Linked DNA regions of Parabacteroides timonensis. The protein of the gene in region 2 interacts with the protein of the main gene of each other region in a pairwise test. Links are inferred from orthologs where the notes say so. Each region holds a gene or a part of one and is shown on either strand. Other genes may lie near its edges. The genes, in order: mrdA and BQ7394_RS14435.

Region 1 (8,713 bases), on a different replicon or contig from region 2:
GTAAACCGGTTACATTGGAAGCCGACACGAAACCGCAACCGCCTAAACGCGACGCACAGGATATTCTCGGTCAGGACAGTGTTACCCGCTTCGATTCTGTTAAGAAAAAGAAGAAAAAACGTCCGTCGGGAAATAACGGCGGTGGCAATGGTGGCAGCAATAACAACGCTCCGGCCAATAACAATGCCTCGGCTAATAATGAAAACGGAAATAACAAACCGATAGTAAATGCTCGGCCGGCAAACAATCGTCCCGGAAATGGAGAAAAGCAACCCGGCAACGACAACAACAGGAATTCCGGTAACAACAATAACGGTAACAAAGGCGGAGGAAACAATAACGGCAACAACAACCGCAACAACAATAATAACAACCGGAATAACAGAAACAAACAAAAGCCTAAAGGAAATAATGACAAGCCTGCGAATAATGACAAACCTCAGCAACCAGCTAAACCGGCAAATAAACCGGAGAATAAGCCCGAAGCTTAAAGGACTCATTGTCGTTCTATTTACATTCTTATGCTTCTCCTGCGATCAACAGGCCTTGTACGACCAGTACCAGGCCATTGATAATACAGCGTGGGAGAAGGATAAGGAATACTATTTCTCTTTTCAGGTAGACGACATTTCCTGTCCTTACAATCTTACGCTCGAGGTACGTAATAATAATATGTATCCTTACCAGAACCTTTGGTTATTCTGCAACGAAGAACAACCGATAGGCCCTCTTAAACGGGATACCATAGAATGCGTATTGGCAGACGAGTTCGGGAAGTGGTACGGACATGGTATTTCTTTATTTCAATCTAGCTTTCCCATACGGGAGAAATATACATTCGAACATCCGGGAATGTACACCTTCAGTTTCCGCCAGGGAATGCGAGACAGTACATTGAAAGGAATCCAGGAAATAGGTTTCCGCGTAGAGAAAGCAAAATAATCATCGTTCTCTACGGGAAGCATCCAGGCGAAGAAAGATAAATAACAGAATCGTAAATCCAAGCAAAGAGGAGCCTCCATAGCTGAAGAATGGTAGTGGAATACCGATTACCGGAGTCAACCCGGTCACCATCCCTACATTAATAGCCAGGTGAAAAATAAAGATGGAGGCTACGCTGTATCCATAAACCCGGTTAAATGTACTATTCTGTCTTTCGGAAAGCATAATTAACCGGATAATAAATATACCGAACAAGATCAATACGGCTGTAGAACCAATAAAGCCCTGCTCCTCTCCGACCGTACAAAAGATAAAGTCGGTATCCTGTTCCGGTACATACTTTAATTTCGTCTGCGTCCCATTGAGGAATCCTTTGCCGGTCAATCCCCCCGAACCGATAGCGATCTTCGATTGATTTACATTATATCCGGCACCGCTCGGATCATCTTCCAGTCCCAAAGAGACTTTTATGCGTATCTGTTGATGCGGTTCCAGTATATTATCGAAAACATAATCTACCGAGTACATAAAGGCCAATGACCCCAAGGCAAAGCTAGCTATCAAAGCATAATGCCATACCCAGTTCCTCACAGACAAATAGATAAGATAGATAACCGCCAGCCCTACCAACCCCATAGCTATCCAAGCAAAATTGACAGGAACGAATAACGACACGATATATCCTCCCAGATAAGCTATCGCCGTACCGCTCAACATCACGAGCAGGGCCGTCCTGTCCCGGCGAACTACCGTCACCAAAATATATGTAATAAACAGGATGATGGATGACACGATCAGCTCTCCCATCTGCGTAGCTCCGAGAACAACCTCCGAAAACTTCATGGTTGTAACAAAGAAAATCACTGCACAGACTCCCGATAATAATATATACCCAGACATTCCTTCACGATACAGCATCAGGAAAAAGGCCAGATACACCAGGGCGGAGCCTGTTTCCTTCTGCAAAATAATGCAGATCATCGGTAAGAAAACGATCAAAAGAGTTATCCCGAAATTCTTCGGAGTCGTCAATTTAAAACCATAGGAATTCATAAACTTGGCCACAGCCAGTGCCGTAGCGAATTTTGCAAATTCAGCAGGCTGTATACGGAAGCTCCCAAACTTCAGCCAGGAATGAGACCCCTTAATATCAGGGGCCAGAAATATCGTCGCTATCAACAATACAATAATGGCTGCATAGATCAGGTAAGCGAAAACGTCAAAAAAGTCGCTTTCCAGCATGAGTATGATAAATACAACAGCCATACATATTCCGATCCACATCAACTGGGAACCGGGGCGACCACTTATATCGAACAAGCCGACACTGTCAAACTCGAAGCTAGCTCCACAAATAGTAAACCAACCGGCTACAACCATCAATATATAAAGTAAGATGGTGAACCAGTCGACTGTTTTCCATATTTCTGTTTTCCTATAACCCACGATCTACTAAAGAATATATCTTATCAGATTCTACTACCGTATTACTTATTTGTTCTTCCAGAGCCTTATCTTCCGGAGAGATTTCTCCCTTCAGATAAAGTTCCATCATCAGTTTACCGATCGGCACACCGAAGACAGCCCCGAAACCTCCGTTCTGCACATAAACACAAATCGCTACTTTCGGATTTTTATAAGGAGCAAAACCGATAAATGCCGAGTGATCCTTACCATGAGGGTTTTCAGCCGTACCGGTCTTACCGCATACCTCGATACCGGGAATAGCGGCTTTCCAACAAGTTCCGCCCACTACGGCATTCCGCATCCCTTCTGCTATTACATCATAATATTTCGAGTCGATCGTAGGATAACGCCTGTTCGTATAAAGCGTATCCAAAGGAGTATCCTGCACCTCTTTTACAACATGAGGCGTAATGAAATATCCCCGGTTAGCAATTGTCGCAGCCAGATTACATATTTGTAAAGGCGTCGCTGAAACTTCCCCCTGACCGATCGCTATGGAAATAACGGTACTCGAATTCCAACGACCTCTATATGCCTTGTCGTACACTTTACTATTCGGTATATATCCTCTTTTCTCTCCAGGTAAGTCGATACCGAGCGGATAACCATACCCCATCGAAACCAGATGGTTCTTCCAGACCTCAAACGCCTCCTGAACAGTAGGATACCGGCGACGGCTATCCAACATATCATGCAATCCCCAGCAAAAATAAGAGTTACATGAAGTAGCCAAAGCCGGAACCAGGCTCAAAGGAGAAGGATGTCCGTGACAGGCCGGCTTTCCTCCCCGGAAAGTATATCCATGGGCACAGGTGTACATTGTTTCAGGGGTAATGACGCCTTCCTGCAGAAAGATCAATCCCTGTGTAGGTTTAAATGTTGAGCCGGGAGGATAAAATCCGGTTATGGAACGGTCGATAAGCGGTGTTCGAGGGTCTTCTTCCAGGATTTTATGATTCTTTCCTCTCTGGCGTCCAACCAACAGGCTCGGATCATAATTAGGAGAAGAGACCATACAAAGTACTTCTCCCGTTTCCGGTTCGATCATAACGATACTACCGACCTTATTTTTCATCAATTTTTCTCCGTAAGCCTGCAAATCCATATCGATGGAAAGTTTCAGGTTCTTTCCGGACACCGGGGCTACGTCGCTATTACCTTCATCGTATTTTCCTTTTATACGCCCATGCACATCCCGTAAAAGGATCTCTACTCCTTTTACACCACGCAACTCTTTCTCATACGAGCGTTCAACACCTGCACGGCCGGAATAATCGCCTTGCACATAATAATCGTCCTTTTTTATATCTTTCCGGTCCACTTCACCGATATTACCCAGAATGTGAGCGGCATAAGGATACTCATATTGCCGGATCGTACGGTTCTGAATATAAAATCCAGGAAATTTATATAACTTTTCCTGCAATACCCCGCACTCCTGTGCAGAAAGATTGTTCATAAACACCTGCGGGACATACGACGAATAACCCGGATTCAACTGGCGGTTCTTCAAATCGGCAATCCTCTTTTCAAACTGCTCTTTGGTTATGCTCAGGATATTACAAAAGTCAAGCGTATCGAACGGCTGAACCTCACGCATGATAAGCATTACTTCATACGCCGGCTGGTTATAAACAAGTAATTTCCCGTTACGGTCGTAAATCATACCGCGGGAAGGTAATAAAGTCTTTTTCAGGAACGCATTGCTGTCAGCCCACGCTTTATAATCGTTCTCCACCACTTGAAGGTAGAACAAACGGATAATAAAAACGATGACCAACAGAACAACGGCACCTATAATAACATAGCGCCTGTTCTCAAGTGTATACTTTGCATTAGTCTCCACTCTTTTGGGTCTCTATATTGAATGCTTCTATTGTACAAATTAATAATGTAGTCGTTATTACACTCGCTCCGATACGGATAGCAAGGAATAACGGATCGAATAAGGTCAGCGATTCGATCAGAAACAGCGTTACATGATGAATCAGCACTAACGACAGTACATACCGGAAAAAACCTCCATAACCGAATGTTTTATAAGAAGGATATATTCCGTCCGGAAGATCCTTTCCCATATAAAAACGTATCAGCGGTTCACGTATAAATCCGGTCAAGGTACATGCTGCTGCATGCATTCCGGGAGTATTTGAAAATAAATCGATCACCAGACCGATAAGGAACGAGAAAAGAACGACCAGATCGCGTAGCGAACCGACCGGCATCTTTATAATAAAATAAAGATACAGGAATGGTGTTGCGATCCGCAGAAAATGAATATTATTCAAGATCAATACCTGGACCAACACCAATACAACAAAATAAAGCAATCCTCTTATTAAATTATTAATCATTTCTTCTTGCTTCTTGTTCTACCCTTATCTGTTCTTCCTGATTAAAATTTTTTATGATACGGACGTTATTCAACGATTGGAAATCCGTTGCCAGTTCGACTTTCAGTGTAAAGAAGTTATCGTCATGCTGTTTTTCAAAATCAGCAACTGTTCCGACTATAATCCCCGCAGGGAATACACTTGAAAAACCACTGGTCACAATCGTGTCGCCTTTCTGAAACTCCACATGCCTCGGCAGTTCTTCCAGATTGGCATAACGTGTATTACGCCCGTCCCAGCTTAATGAACCGAAATAGCTACTCCCCAACACCTTGCAACTAAGTCTAGACTTAGGATTGAGTAACGGAATAACTACTGAAAAATGATCTGCCACTGTTGAAACAATCCCAACAACTCCGCGTTCGGAAACAACTCCCATATCCGGAGCTATCCCGTCCTTACGTCCTTTGTTTACAGTGATATAATTCGAAAGATGACTCACACTGTTATTGGCCACTTCCGCTAAGATAAAACTATACTGAAACTGCTCGATCGAGTCGGGAGCAAACCCGGCAAAGTTCACCGTATCGGCCATCATCATATCCAGCCGATCCTGTAACTCCAACAGGTCCATTTCCAGTTGCCCGTTCCTTTCCAACAATTCCTTGTTTATCTCGCGCAGGTCGAGATAGGATCTAACATAACCGGAAACAGAAGCAATATGTCCTGTCAATACATTTGCAGAACTAAAGATTATATTCCGCTGATATGCGCTATTGCGATAAATCAGCATTACCGAAACAATCTCAAGCAAAACAAACAGAAACCAATGCCTCTTTCTTACCAGGAAGTCCAGCAGTTTACGCATAATCAATTTAACAAGTTGACAGTTGACAAGTGACAGTGGACAGTTAGATTAGAAAAACTAAGCTGTCAACCGTCACTTGTCAACTGTCAACTATTTTATCGAATAAGGAAATTAAATTTATCTATATTCTTCAACGCTACACCTGTACCTTTCGCTACCGCATGCAACGGGTCTTCAGCGATATGGAACGGGATGTTGATCTTATCTGTCAATCGTTTGTCGAGTCCGCGCATCAGGGCACCCCCACCGGCCAGATAGATACCGTTGCGTACGATATCGGCATACAGTTCAGGAGGCGTCTGTTCCAATGCACTCAGGATAGCAGCTTCCATCTTCGAGATAGATTTCTCCAGACAGTGCGCGATTTCCTGATAAGAAACAGGAACTTCCATCGGAAGAGCAGTCATCTGGTTCGGACCGTGTACGATATAATCTTCAGGAGGATTATCCAGGAACGTTAATGCTGAACCTACATTGATCTTGATCAATTCGGCCGTACGTTCGCCTACCTTCACGTTGTGCTGGCGACGCATATATTCCATAATATCAGCCGTCAAGTCGTCACCGGCAATACGGATTGATTTATTGGATACGATACCTCCCAGCGAGATAACAGCGATCTCGGTTGTTCCACCGCCTATATCTACGATCATGTTGCCTTCGGGAGCTTCGACATCAATACCGATACCGATTGCAGCGGCCATAGGTTCATAAATCATATATACATCACGGCCTCCGGCATGTTCGGCGGAGTCGCGTACGGCACGAATCTCTACTTCTGTACTACCGGAAGGGATACATACCACTACACGGAGTGAAGGAGAAAACCAGCGGTGTTTCGGATTGATCATTTTGATCAGGCCGCGTATCATCTGCTCTGCAGCAAAGAAGTCGGCAATCACACCGTCGCGAAGCGGACGGATCGTACGAATGTTCTCATGCGTCTTTCCGTGCATCTGGCGTGCCTTTTCGCCAACAGCCAATACTTTGTCGGTACGTCTGTCGAGGGCAACTACCGATGGCTGATCTACTACTACTTTACCACCACTGATGATGATGGTATTCGCAGTACCCAGGTCCATCGCTATTTCTTGTGTGAAAGAAAATAATCCCATTTTTTAATAAGGTGTTTTTTTAATGTTTGAAATGACGGACTCCCGTCTTAACCATAGCCAAGCCATGCGCGTTGCAATACTCAACGGACAACTTGTCATTTACAGAACCACCCGGCTGAATAACAGCAGTAATACCTGCCTTATCAGCAATTTCAACACAGTCTGGGAATGGGAAGAATGCATCCGAAGCCATAACGGCACCTTTCAGATCGAACTCGAAAGAGTTTGCCTTTTCAATAGCCTGTTTCAAAGAGTCTACACGCGATGTCTGACCGATACCACTAGCGCAAAGCTGTTTATTCTTTACCAGCGTGATAGCGTTTGATTTACTGTGTTTCACCAGTTTATTAGCGAACAACAGGTCTTCCACTTCCTGAGAAGAGGGATGTTTGTCTGTCATCGGTTCCAGATCTGCAACAGTCTGGATACTGAGGTCTTTTTCCTGCATTAATGCACCATTCAAGAGTGAACGGAACTGCATCGGACAAGTCTTTGTTTCCTTACGGATCAGGATGATGCGGTTTTTCTTTTGCATCAATACTTCCAAAGCGTCTTTTGTATATTCCGGGGCGATGATCACTTCGAAGAAAATCTTGTTGATCTCTTCAGCTACTTCTTTATCAATTGCGCTGTTGGCAATCAGAATACCGCCGAATGCAGAAACCGGGTCACCGGCCAGTGCATCTTTCCATGCTTCCAGCACGGTAGGACGGGATGCGATACCACAAGCGTTATTATGTTTGAGGATAGCGAATGTCAATTCATTGAACTCGTCGATCAGGCTGACAGCAGCATCGATATCCAACAAGTTATTGTAAGAAATCTCTTTACCGTGTATCTGGTCGAACATATCGCTGAACTTACCATAGAACTTAGCGGCCTGGTGAGGATTTTCACCATAACGCAGGTTCATCGGCTGGTCTACGGCTGCACGGAAGTGTGAGCCTTCACGTCCGTCAAAATAATTGAAGATAGCAGAATCATAGCCTGATGAAACAGCAAAAGCTTCTTTGGCAAACCATTTACGGTCTTCCAGGGAAGTTTCTGCCCCCTTTTCATTCAGCACTTGCATCAAAGGCTGATACTGTGCTTTAGATGCTACGATCACTACATCTTTGAAGTTCTTTGCAGCGGCACGGATCAATGAGATACCACCTATATCTATCTTTTCGATGATTGCCTGTTCTTCCGCACCAGAAGCTACTGTTTCTTCAAACGGATACAAGTCTACAATCACCAAGTCAATTTCAGGAATTTCATATTCTGCAATCTGTGCTTTGTCGCCATCATTGTCTCTACGGTTAAGGATGCCACCGAAAACTTTCGGGTGAAGAGTCTTAACACGTCCTCCTAAAATTGAAGGATATCCGGTCAGGTCTTCCACCGCATCACAAGGAATGCCTAATGATTCGATAAATGTTTGTGTTCCCCCTGTTGAAACGAAGCTAACGCCCTCGCTATGAAGCTTTTTTAAGATTTCATCCAGTCCCTCTTTATGGAATACAGAGACTAATGCACGCTTAATACGTTTTGTTGCAGCCATCTTTGTTGAGTTTATTTTAATGTTTTAGAGCACAAAAGTAGACAATTATTTTCAATATGTACATTAATGTAACTATTTTATTCCCGGACGAATTCTTTAATAAAACTTAGAATCTGTTGAAAACTGTGCTCCTGCCTCTTTCCTACTATATAGGAAAATCAAAGAAAAGGATCAGCTTAACACCCTCTTATACCGATATTTTTTAGTACCTTTGCGCTCTCTTTCGAAATTTAATAGGTATACAAAATATGATAACGGTAAACAATCTGGACGTACAGTTCGGCAAACGTATCCTTTTTCAGGATGTAAATATGAAGTTTACGCCGGGCAACTGCTACGGTATTATCGGCGCCAATGGTGCCGGAAAATCAACGTTCCTCCGTGTGATCAGCAAACAGCTGGATCCGACACGCGGTACAGTTACTTTAGGTCCGGGAGAACGTCT
Region 2 (8,701 bases):
ATTTCCACGGCCGATGTTTGAGTTCATCGCCAGGTTACTCAGGTTGACGCTTTGATCGCGGATAATAATTTCGCCTTCCACATTACTCAGTTCGGCATCTTTGAAGTCTATCTTTTTCGCATTGGTATGGAGTGTCATATCCAGATTGGCCGGAATAACGAATACCTGATCGGTCGTGTCGAGTGAGGCTACGGAAATAGAATCCTGTAAGATATGGGTATCCATGGTCGCCAGGCTTTCCGCATCTATACCGGTATGGCCGGTGGACTCTTGTAATTCGGCATATTGCATGCCGGAGTTTATTGCTTTTATCAATTGGTTGCAATCGATATAATCAGAGGTAAGGGAGAAATTTCCTCTCAACTTGCCTCCCCGCAACATGGCCTGACGGATACTTTTGATTTCTCCGTTCAGCATGAAATCGCTTTTGCCCAGGTGCAGACGAGCATCGGTGAGAGTGATATCGTTTGTGTTAAATTTCAATGTTGTCTGATCGATTTTCATCGGGATAGGCATCATCCGGCTGAACCCGCGCATCTGTTTGAACGAGAGGCTGCCCCGCACTTCCCACTGTCGTAATAGTTGGGAGGTGACGTCGGTGGAGTCTATTTGAACCTGGCTGCCTGTTGTCCTTGTACGACGTGGCCGTCTTGCTGAGTTGGTACGTGTGGCCGTATCTGTCCGGGCAAGCCATCGCTGACGCATCGCATCACGGTAAGGTAGGGCTTCCAGATTAAATGTATTTTCCGAAAGTATCATCCCGGTACGCATGGGGATAATAAAATAACGTAGCGTATCGACGGAGATCGTAGCCCCGAGTGTCGGTATCCGTTTGTCGGAAGCCGAAGATTTGATCCCCCCTTTCAATACAGTCTTTCCGGCTACCAGTAATACGGAATCCGGCAGACGGGTACGCAGATAATCGAATCTGATTTGACCTGTCATCGGGATAACGGCTGTTGTATCTATTACAGGAGAAGTCTTTGCCTGTATAGCCAACTTACTTATGTTGGTACTTATAGCATCCTGGTATTTGACGTTCAGGCTGTCTACCGACATTGACATACTCAACAAGTCTTTGTTGTCCAGATACGAACTACTCAGCCCTGTCGAGTCTACGGAAAAATGTGCTTTGGCAATAAACACATCCATTCCAAGCGGCAGGCTGTAAGCTTTCAGCGTGTCAATATTCAGGCGGCCGGAAGCATGAACCTTTCCGTACTGGCTGTTCAATAGGTCGTCTACATTAAAAGAGGCGGAGAGATCGGCATCCATCACCCCTTGCAGGAACAAGGTATCCGGATTAATGAATTCTTTTGCCAGACGGGTGAAGTCGATTTTTCCTTTTATGTTTGTATCCACATTCGGTGAGGTCAGCAGATTGCTGACTTTGCCCTGCATATCGAGGGAGGTGGTCAGTCCTTTCAGTGTCAGTTGTTCGAGGGAAAGGAACGACGAGTCGGGATACATGCCGTTCAGATGCAGATCCATATCCATTTGCAGGGTATCGATTCCCTGTTTGACCCCCTTCATATGATAAGAACCGTTTTCTATCTTGCAACACAGGTTAACAGACGGCACAATACTGTCGCCCAGGAAACCATGTATATTCCCCTCCATAATGATAGAACCTTTCGCAACAGTCTTATCCCGGTTCTGGAAATAAGCGTCCGGTATGAAATGAAGCAGGTCATTCATGTCGGATATCTTAAGCCCGACTTCCATATCGATACGTGTCTGTTTCAGCAAAGGCAGGCTGCTGACGGAACCGTCGGCGGTGAAAGGTAGGTTGTTTACCAGTAATTCTGCATTGTTCAGCGTCACGGTGTTGTAGTTATCCGAGAGCAGGAGTTGGCTTTTCAGTTTTAGGGCCAGTTTGTTTGCGAGTGTATAAGTCGGGCTGCTGAAGAGAATGGAGGTACAGCCTGTTTCGACATCCAGCTTGTTACCTCCGGTAGTCAGTGAGCCATCGAGACTGAGGAAGAAACCGTTTATCTCGGCAAACAGGTCGCCCTGGCGGTCGTCGTAAGTGAAACGGCCGTTGGTAATGCGTACTTTCTGTAAGTCGATGGGGGGCAAGGGCTTCTTGTCGGTTGCAGCAGAGTCGGGTTCGCTCGAATAGATATCCCAGTTGGCTGAACCTTTCTTGTTGACATAGCCGTAGAAGCGGGGTTCTTCTATATTTACCTCGCCAACCGTTATCTTGCCGCCGAACAGGTAATCGGTTGGACGGAACGAGATCACTACCTGTTTGAATGCCAATAGTGAGTCGGAAGGGATAGCCAGTTCTTCGGTATGTGCCGTCGAATCTTCTGCGGCGTGTGATATCAGGTGTCCGTTGATCAGTTTGATTCCCAGATGCGGATAGGTCTCGAAGTAAGTCAATTCGATCCGTTCGCAATCGAGGTGTGCATCAAGGAATTTATTCGTTTGCTCGATAACGAGCGGAGTCAGTTTTTCCGGAGGCAGTACTCCCCAGTTAAGTATACTGAAACCGATACCCGGTAGGATAAAGAACAGGGTTACGAGTAAGGCGATAACAATCGTGATGACTTTTTTATTGATCTTCTTCATATCAGGCTTGTATTGCATTTTGGATGCGTTGTAAAACATCTTTCTTGATCGAATCGATTAAAGCTGTTGTCTCATCTTCCGAAGGGAAGGTTCCGTATTTATAGCTTTTCTCATTGAATGTGTAAAAGGAATAATCAAACAGGACACTTGCTTGTTTAAAAATAGGTGTGTCTTTCATGTTAAATTCGGCTCTTACTCCCTGGAATGCCATATGGAACATGATTGACTGAGCTTCAGTCAGAATGCCCATATCTTTTTCTGATAAGTTATCAATGGACAATTCTACCTTTTCATTTAAGTTAAAGAAACTGCCACTACTTATAGAGTCTCTATTTTTAGTCATATTATAGTGAACAGTAAACGTATTAAAGAACTCTGTAGCCGGCTTTAACGTTTCAAGTAGTTTTTGGGCGAACGGGCGATGAAACAGATTGAATATATCCACTTTATTTTGCGGAGTATCTTGTTTCTCGTTCTTATCGACCTCTTTCTTAGCAGTCCGTTTTAGTATTGCCAGTTGCTTCTCAAAATCATCCTCTTCCTCGATACTTTCTCCTTTGGCAGCCTTAATGCAAGTTGTCAATGCCCTTTCGAGGCAACCTTCCATATAACTTACAAGCGGTTGTATTTGCGATAGTTCAGCATGTGCACCGACAGATGGAGTAGGGCCGACAGCAACGTCGCAACGATTTAATGCTGTCAAATAATTTTCTTTATCTTTACTCTTAACCACGATCATCGGATAATTGTGGCGGGATAATATATAATTCACTATCAGTCGGGCGATTCGCCCGTTCCCGTCCTCAAAAGGATGGATTCGGATGTAGCGGTAATGAAATAATGCAGCCAGCTCGACCGGCGTTAATGCCCCTTCGGCTTCTGCCGCATTATACCAGGCAACCAAATCGCTCATCAGGGCAGGAGTCTCTTCGGGTGAAGCGTATTCGAAACGTTCTCCTGTTACAGTAATGACGGAGTTGGGACGTGTTTTGTATGTTCCGGCATGAATTATATAGGAAGTCGTTTGTCCGTCAGGGAGTGTACGGAAGATTGTATAATCTTCCCGTAAGAGTGTCAGATGAAGCTGACGAATGAATGTTTCCGTCAGAGGTTTTTCTTTTTCCATAGCCTCCGTTTGCATCATTTTCAGTCCGACATTATGTGCTTTCATCTCTTCCAAGTCTTTCATGTTGGCTGCCTCGACTACTTTCCCAAATAGCAATAGGAGCTCGGTTTGTCCGTAAGTCAGCGTATTTCCTTCGATATGGTTAGAGTTGTAATTGAATTCTAACATGAATTTTTGGTTCAGTCGTGTTTGGTCGTCTGCTTTTAAAGGCTGAAGGGATAGCCATTCCGTATATAGTTGTTCGATCTTATGCGCCATAATGATATGTTTTAATCGTTAGTATTGCAAATGTAGGAATTTACTTGACAATAACTCATATCTTTGTTCCCGATAAGTTTATTTAGAAATAATAAGGAATATGGATTTTCGTCTGAAGGTATTTTACAGTGTTGCGACGAACCTGAGCTTTACGAAGGCTTCAAAGGAGTTGTTTATCAGCCAGCCTGCTATCAGCAAGCATATTCATGAGCTGGAGGTACAGTATAAGACGCCGCTTTTCGACCGTACCGGTGGCCGTATCGTGCTGACAACTGCGGGAGAGTTGCTCCTGTCGCATACCAATAACCTGCTGACGGCTTACCGTCAACTGGATTTCGAAATGAACCTGCTGACCAATAACGTCTGTGGCGAACTGCGTCTCGGCGCCAGCACGACGATTGCGCAGTATGTCCTGCCACCTATCCTTTCTTCTTTTGTCACCAAGTTTCCCGATATCCGCGTTTCCCTGCTCAACGGCAACAGTCACGATATCGAGAAAGCCCTGCGCGAAGGAAAGATCACGCTCGGACTGGTAGAGGGCAATGCCCGTCAGAGTTCCTTACATTACACCCCCTTCATGAAGGATGAACTGGTATTGCTGACCCATACCGGTAGCAAGCTGGCCCATTACGATGAACTGACGCTCGAGCAATTATGTACCCTTCCGTTGATACTTCGCGAAAACGGTTCGGGAACATTGGAGGTACTCGAATCGGCATTGGCCGAACATCAGATCAAACTGTCACAACTGAAAGTGTTGATGCAGTTAGGAAGTACGGAGAGCATCAAATTATTTCTGGAGAATTCGGATGCTTTGGCTATTTTGTCGGTGCGTGCCGTCACCCGCGAGTTGACATCAGGAATATTGAAGGTGATCGATATATCTGACTTTACGGCCGAACGAATGTTCTCTTTCGTGCAACTGCAAGGGCAGAGTGGGGGATTGGAAGAGAGTTTTATGCGATATATGCAAACCTATAAATAATCTATAACCTCAAGTTATCTGCTATTCCATATAGTGATTGGGAGCGCTTGTATTTTAATTTTACCTTTGCGCCGTCAAAAGAGAAGATAACTAAATGAAATTATAGTAATGAATACAATTGAGCAAGTTCTGACGAAGTACAACAAACCCCTTTTCATTCTCCTTTTCGCTATTTGTCTATTGCCTTTTATTTCACCCGCAATAGCCCTGTTTCTGGGGCTTGCACTCGGGATGACGGCCGGGCAGCCTTTTCCTAAGTTTAGTAAGAAGACATCCAAATATCTGTTACAGTTTTCGGTCGTAGGGCTCGGGTTCGGTATGAATCTGCATGAGTCGCTGAAGACAGGGAAGGAAGGGATGCTTTTCACCATTGTGTCGGTGGCGGCTGTACTGGTGTTGGGTATATATCTGGGCAAACGTCTGATGATGGATAGGAAAACCGCTTATCTGATCTCTGCCGGGACAGCTATTTGCGGCGGTAGCGCCATTGCAGCCGTAGGGCCGGTAGTGAAAGCTAACGATAATGAAATGTCGATGGCACTGGGTACGATCTTTATCCTGAATGCAATTGCGCTGTTTATTTTTCCTCCTATCGGTCATTTACTCAATATGACGCAGGAGCAATTCGGCATGTGGGCGGCTATTGCTATCCACGACACCAGTTCGGTGGTCGGTGCCGGTGCTGCTTATGGTGAGAAAGCGCTTGAAATCGCTACGATGGTTAAGTTAACACGTGCTTTGTGGATTATTCCGATTACGATCGTCACCATGTTCCTCTTCAAGCAAAAAGGTGGTAAGATCGCTATTCCCTGGTTTATCTTCTTTTTCATTCTGGCAATGGTTGCCAACACCTTTTTAACGATCCCCGAAACTGTGACAGGTTCGTTAGTTTGGTTGGCTAAGAAGGGATTGACCGTCACTCTCTTTCTGATTGGAGCCGGATTATCAAGAAAAGTAATCAAACAGGTCGGTGTCCGTCCGATGGTACAAGGGGTAGTGCTTTGGGTTTTCATTGGTTTAATTAGCCTGGGAGTTATATTATTGGTTTAATTTCTTATCTTTGCGATTTCTAAGCGAATAAGAAGATGGCTTCAAAAGTAACAAAAGGCATTATAATTACATTCTGGGTACTGTTTGCGGCAGCAGTAGGAACTGTATTTCTGATTTTTACCGCAATAGCGAATGGCTCTATCGGGTATATGCCGCCGGTGGAACAGCTCGAAAATCCTATCGACAAATATGCATCCCAGATCATTTCATCTGACGGAAAGACTTTGGGAAGTTATGCCCATAGTCAGGATAACCGTATCATGACAAATTATAAGGATCTTTCTCCTGACCTGGTGAAAGCCTTGATAGCTACCGAAGATATTCGTTATGCACAACATAGCGGTATTGATGCGCAGGGATTGTTCCGCGCTGTTGTGAAACGCGGTATCCTGATGCAGAAGAGTGGTGGTGGCGGTAGTACCATTACCCAGCAGCTGGCAAAACAGCTTTTCTCACCGAGTGCCGATAACTTTATGGAACGCCTGTTCCAGAAGCCGATCGAATGGGTGATTGCCGTTCAATTGGAACGTTATTACACAAAGGAAGAGATTATCAGCATGTATTTGAACAAGTTCGACTTCCTGTATAATGCCGTAGGTATCCAATCGGCTGCACGTGTTTATTTCGGTACCACTCCCAAGAATTTGAAGATAGAAGAAGCCGCTACGCTGGTGGGAATGTGTAAGAACCCTTCTTACTTTAACCCGGTACGCCAGAATGAACGTACCCGTGGCCGTCGTAATACGGTGCTCGAACAGATGCAGAAGGCCGGTTATATCTCTCGTGCCGATTGCGACTCGTTAAAAGCGTTGCCGCTGACTGTCCGTTTCAGCCGTATGGATCATAAGGAAGGCTTGGCTCCCTATTTCCGTGAATATCTTCGCCTGACATTGACGGCTAAGAAACCGGACCGTAAACGTTATGCCTCTTGGCAAGGTCAGAAGTTCTCGGAAGATTCGCTGGCCTGGGAAACCAATCCTCTGTACGGTTGGTGTAATAAGAATAAAAAAGCCGATGGTGAGTTCTATAACCTTTATACCGACGGTCTGAAAATATATACGACCATCGACTCGCGTATGCAGAAGTATGCAGAAGATGCCGTTCGCGAACATATCGGAAAAGAATTACAACCTGCTTTCTTCCGTGAGAAGAAAGGACGCAGTTATGCGCCGTTCTCCCGTGATGTGTCGGTTGGACAGGTAGATACGATGATTATGCGTGCGATGCACCAGACTGACCGCTACCGCAGCATGAAGAGTAGTGGAATGAACGAAGCCGATATGCGTAAAGAGTTCCAGAAACCGGTGGAAATGCGTGTATTCAGTTGGAATGGACCGATCGACACCATTATGTCGCCGTGGGATTCTATCCGTTATCATAAGAGTTTCCTGCGTACGGCCTTTATGTCGATGGACCCGCGTACGGGATATGTGAAGGCTTATGTGGGAGGTATCGATTATAATGATTTCCAGTATGATATGATAAATGGCGGACGTCGCCAGGTGGGTTCTACCATCAAGCCTTTCCTTTATTCGTTGGCGATGATCGAAGGTATTAGCCCTTGTGAGGAAATGCTTCACGTGCAGCAACAACTGACCGACGAGAACGGTATCCTTTGGTCGCCGCGTAATGCCGGAGCCAAGCGGGTAGGTGAAATGGTGACTATCCAGTGGGGATTGCAGAATTCGTCCAACTGGGTGACTGCTTATCTGATGAAGCAGCTTTCTCCTTATACCTTTGTCCGCCTGTTGCATTCGTTCGGGCTGAAAGGGAATATCGATCCTGTTATTTCCGTATCGCTCGGTACGCCGGATGTGTCGGTGGGCGAAATGGTGGCTGCTTATACGGTGTTTGCCAATAAGGGTATCCGTGTCGAACCGCTTTATGTAACCCGTATCGAAGACTCGTATGGAAATACGATAGCCAGCTTTAATTCGCAAATGAACGAAGTTTTGCCGGAAGATGCTTCCTATAAGATGCTGTATATGTTGCGGAGTGTGATCGATGGTGGAACCGGTGGACGTGTCCGTTTCCGGTATGGTATAAAGGCGCCTATGGGAGGTAAGACAGGTACGACACAGAATAACTCCGACGGATGGTTTATGGGATTCACGCCGAGCCTGGTGTCCGGTTGTTGGGTAGGAGGCGAGGATCGTTCGATCCACTTCGATCGTCTGCAGGAAGGACAGGGAGCCAGTATGGCTTTACCTATCTACGGCTTATTTATGCAGAAAGTGTATGCCGACAAGACTCTCGGTTATTCGGAGGATGACGATTTCGATGTTCCGGAACAATATGCAAATCCTTGCAAGACAACGACGGAGGAAGAGCGGAGGCATATACCGACCGATGTCGGAGGTATCGACAAGATGTTTGAATAACAGACTAAGTTAATTAACATACCCGGCTCCCACAAATCTAAATAATTTGTTAGATTTGTGGGAGTTAATATTTTATTTAGGGTATTATGGAACGAGAATCAGTTATCTCCCTGCTGGATGACCGGCAAAAAGTATTCGACTTCGTCGTGATAGGCGGCGGAGCGACAGGTTTGGGAATAGCGCTCGATGCGGCAACCCGCGGATATAGCGTGGCCTTGTTCGAACGTTCGGATTTTACAAAAGGGACCTCCAGCCGGAGTACGAAGCTGGTGCATGGAGGTGTTCGTTATCTGGCACAGGGAGATATGTCACTGGTTTTTGAAGCTC

The links.
Region 1: the proteins of BQ7394_RS14435 (region 2) and mrdA interact in binary tests that used the Escherichia coli proteins (3 or more experiments, as listed by UniProt). The link is inferred for Parabacteroides timonensis from one-to-one orthologs.

The regions. Positions count from the first base shown.
Region 1 is NZ_LT669940.1:1,309,942-1,318,654, reverse strand. The notes cover bases 1,817-4,816. They hold mrdA (penicillin-binding protein 2), read right to left. Parts: upstream 4,256-4,816; coding sequence 2,378-4,255; downstream 1,817-2,377. Other genes in these bases: mreC (rod shape-determining protein MreC), read right to left, coding at 4,756-4,816; mreD (rod shape-determining protein MreD), read right to left, coding at 4,245-4,763; rodA (rod shape-determining protein RodA), read right to left, coding at 1,817-2,388. Outside these bases: BQ7394_RS05785 (PSP1 domain-containing protein), read left to right, coding at 1-491; gliding motility lipoprotein GldH, read left to right, coding at 430-942; more of rodA, read right to left, coding at 943-1,816; more of mreC, read right to left, coding at 4,817-5,610; BQ7394_RS05755 (rod shape-determining protein), read right to left, coding at 5,706-6,725; purH (bifunctional phosphoribosylaminoimidazolecarboxamide formyltransferase/IMP cyclohydrolase), read right to left, coding at 6,745-8,268; BQ7394_RS05745 (ABC-F family ATP-binding cassette domain-containing protein), read left to right, coding at 8,517-8,713. UniProt on the Escherichia coli protein: Catalyzes cross-linking of the peptidoglycan cell wall. Responsible for the determination of the rod shape of the cell. Is probably required for lateral peptidoglycan synthesis and maintenance of the correct diameter during lateral and centripetal growth.
Region 2 is NZ_LT669941.1:1,695,960-1,704,660, reverse strand. The notes cover bases 5,714-8,701. They hold BQ7394_RS14435 (transglycosylase domain-containing protein), read left to right. Parts: upstream 5,714-6,028; coding sequence 6,029-8,374; downstream 8,375-8,701. Other genes in these bases: BQ7394_RS14430 (glycerol-3-phosphate dehydrogenase/oxidase), read left to right, coding at 8,461-8,701; BQ7394_RS14440 (YeiH family protein), read left to right, coding at 5,714-5,993. Also shown: BQ7394_RS14455 (AsmA-like C-terminal region-containing protein), read right to left, coding at 1-2,574; BQ7394_RS14450 (Fic family protein), read right to left, coding at 2,576-3,958; BQ7394_RS14445 (LysR family transcriptional regulator), read left to right, coding at 4,059-4,943; more of BQ7394_RS14440, read left to right, coding at 5,052-5,713. UniProt on the Escherichia coli protein: Cell wall formation. Synthesis of cross-linked peptidoglycan from the lipid intermediates.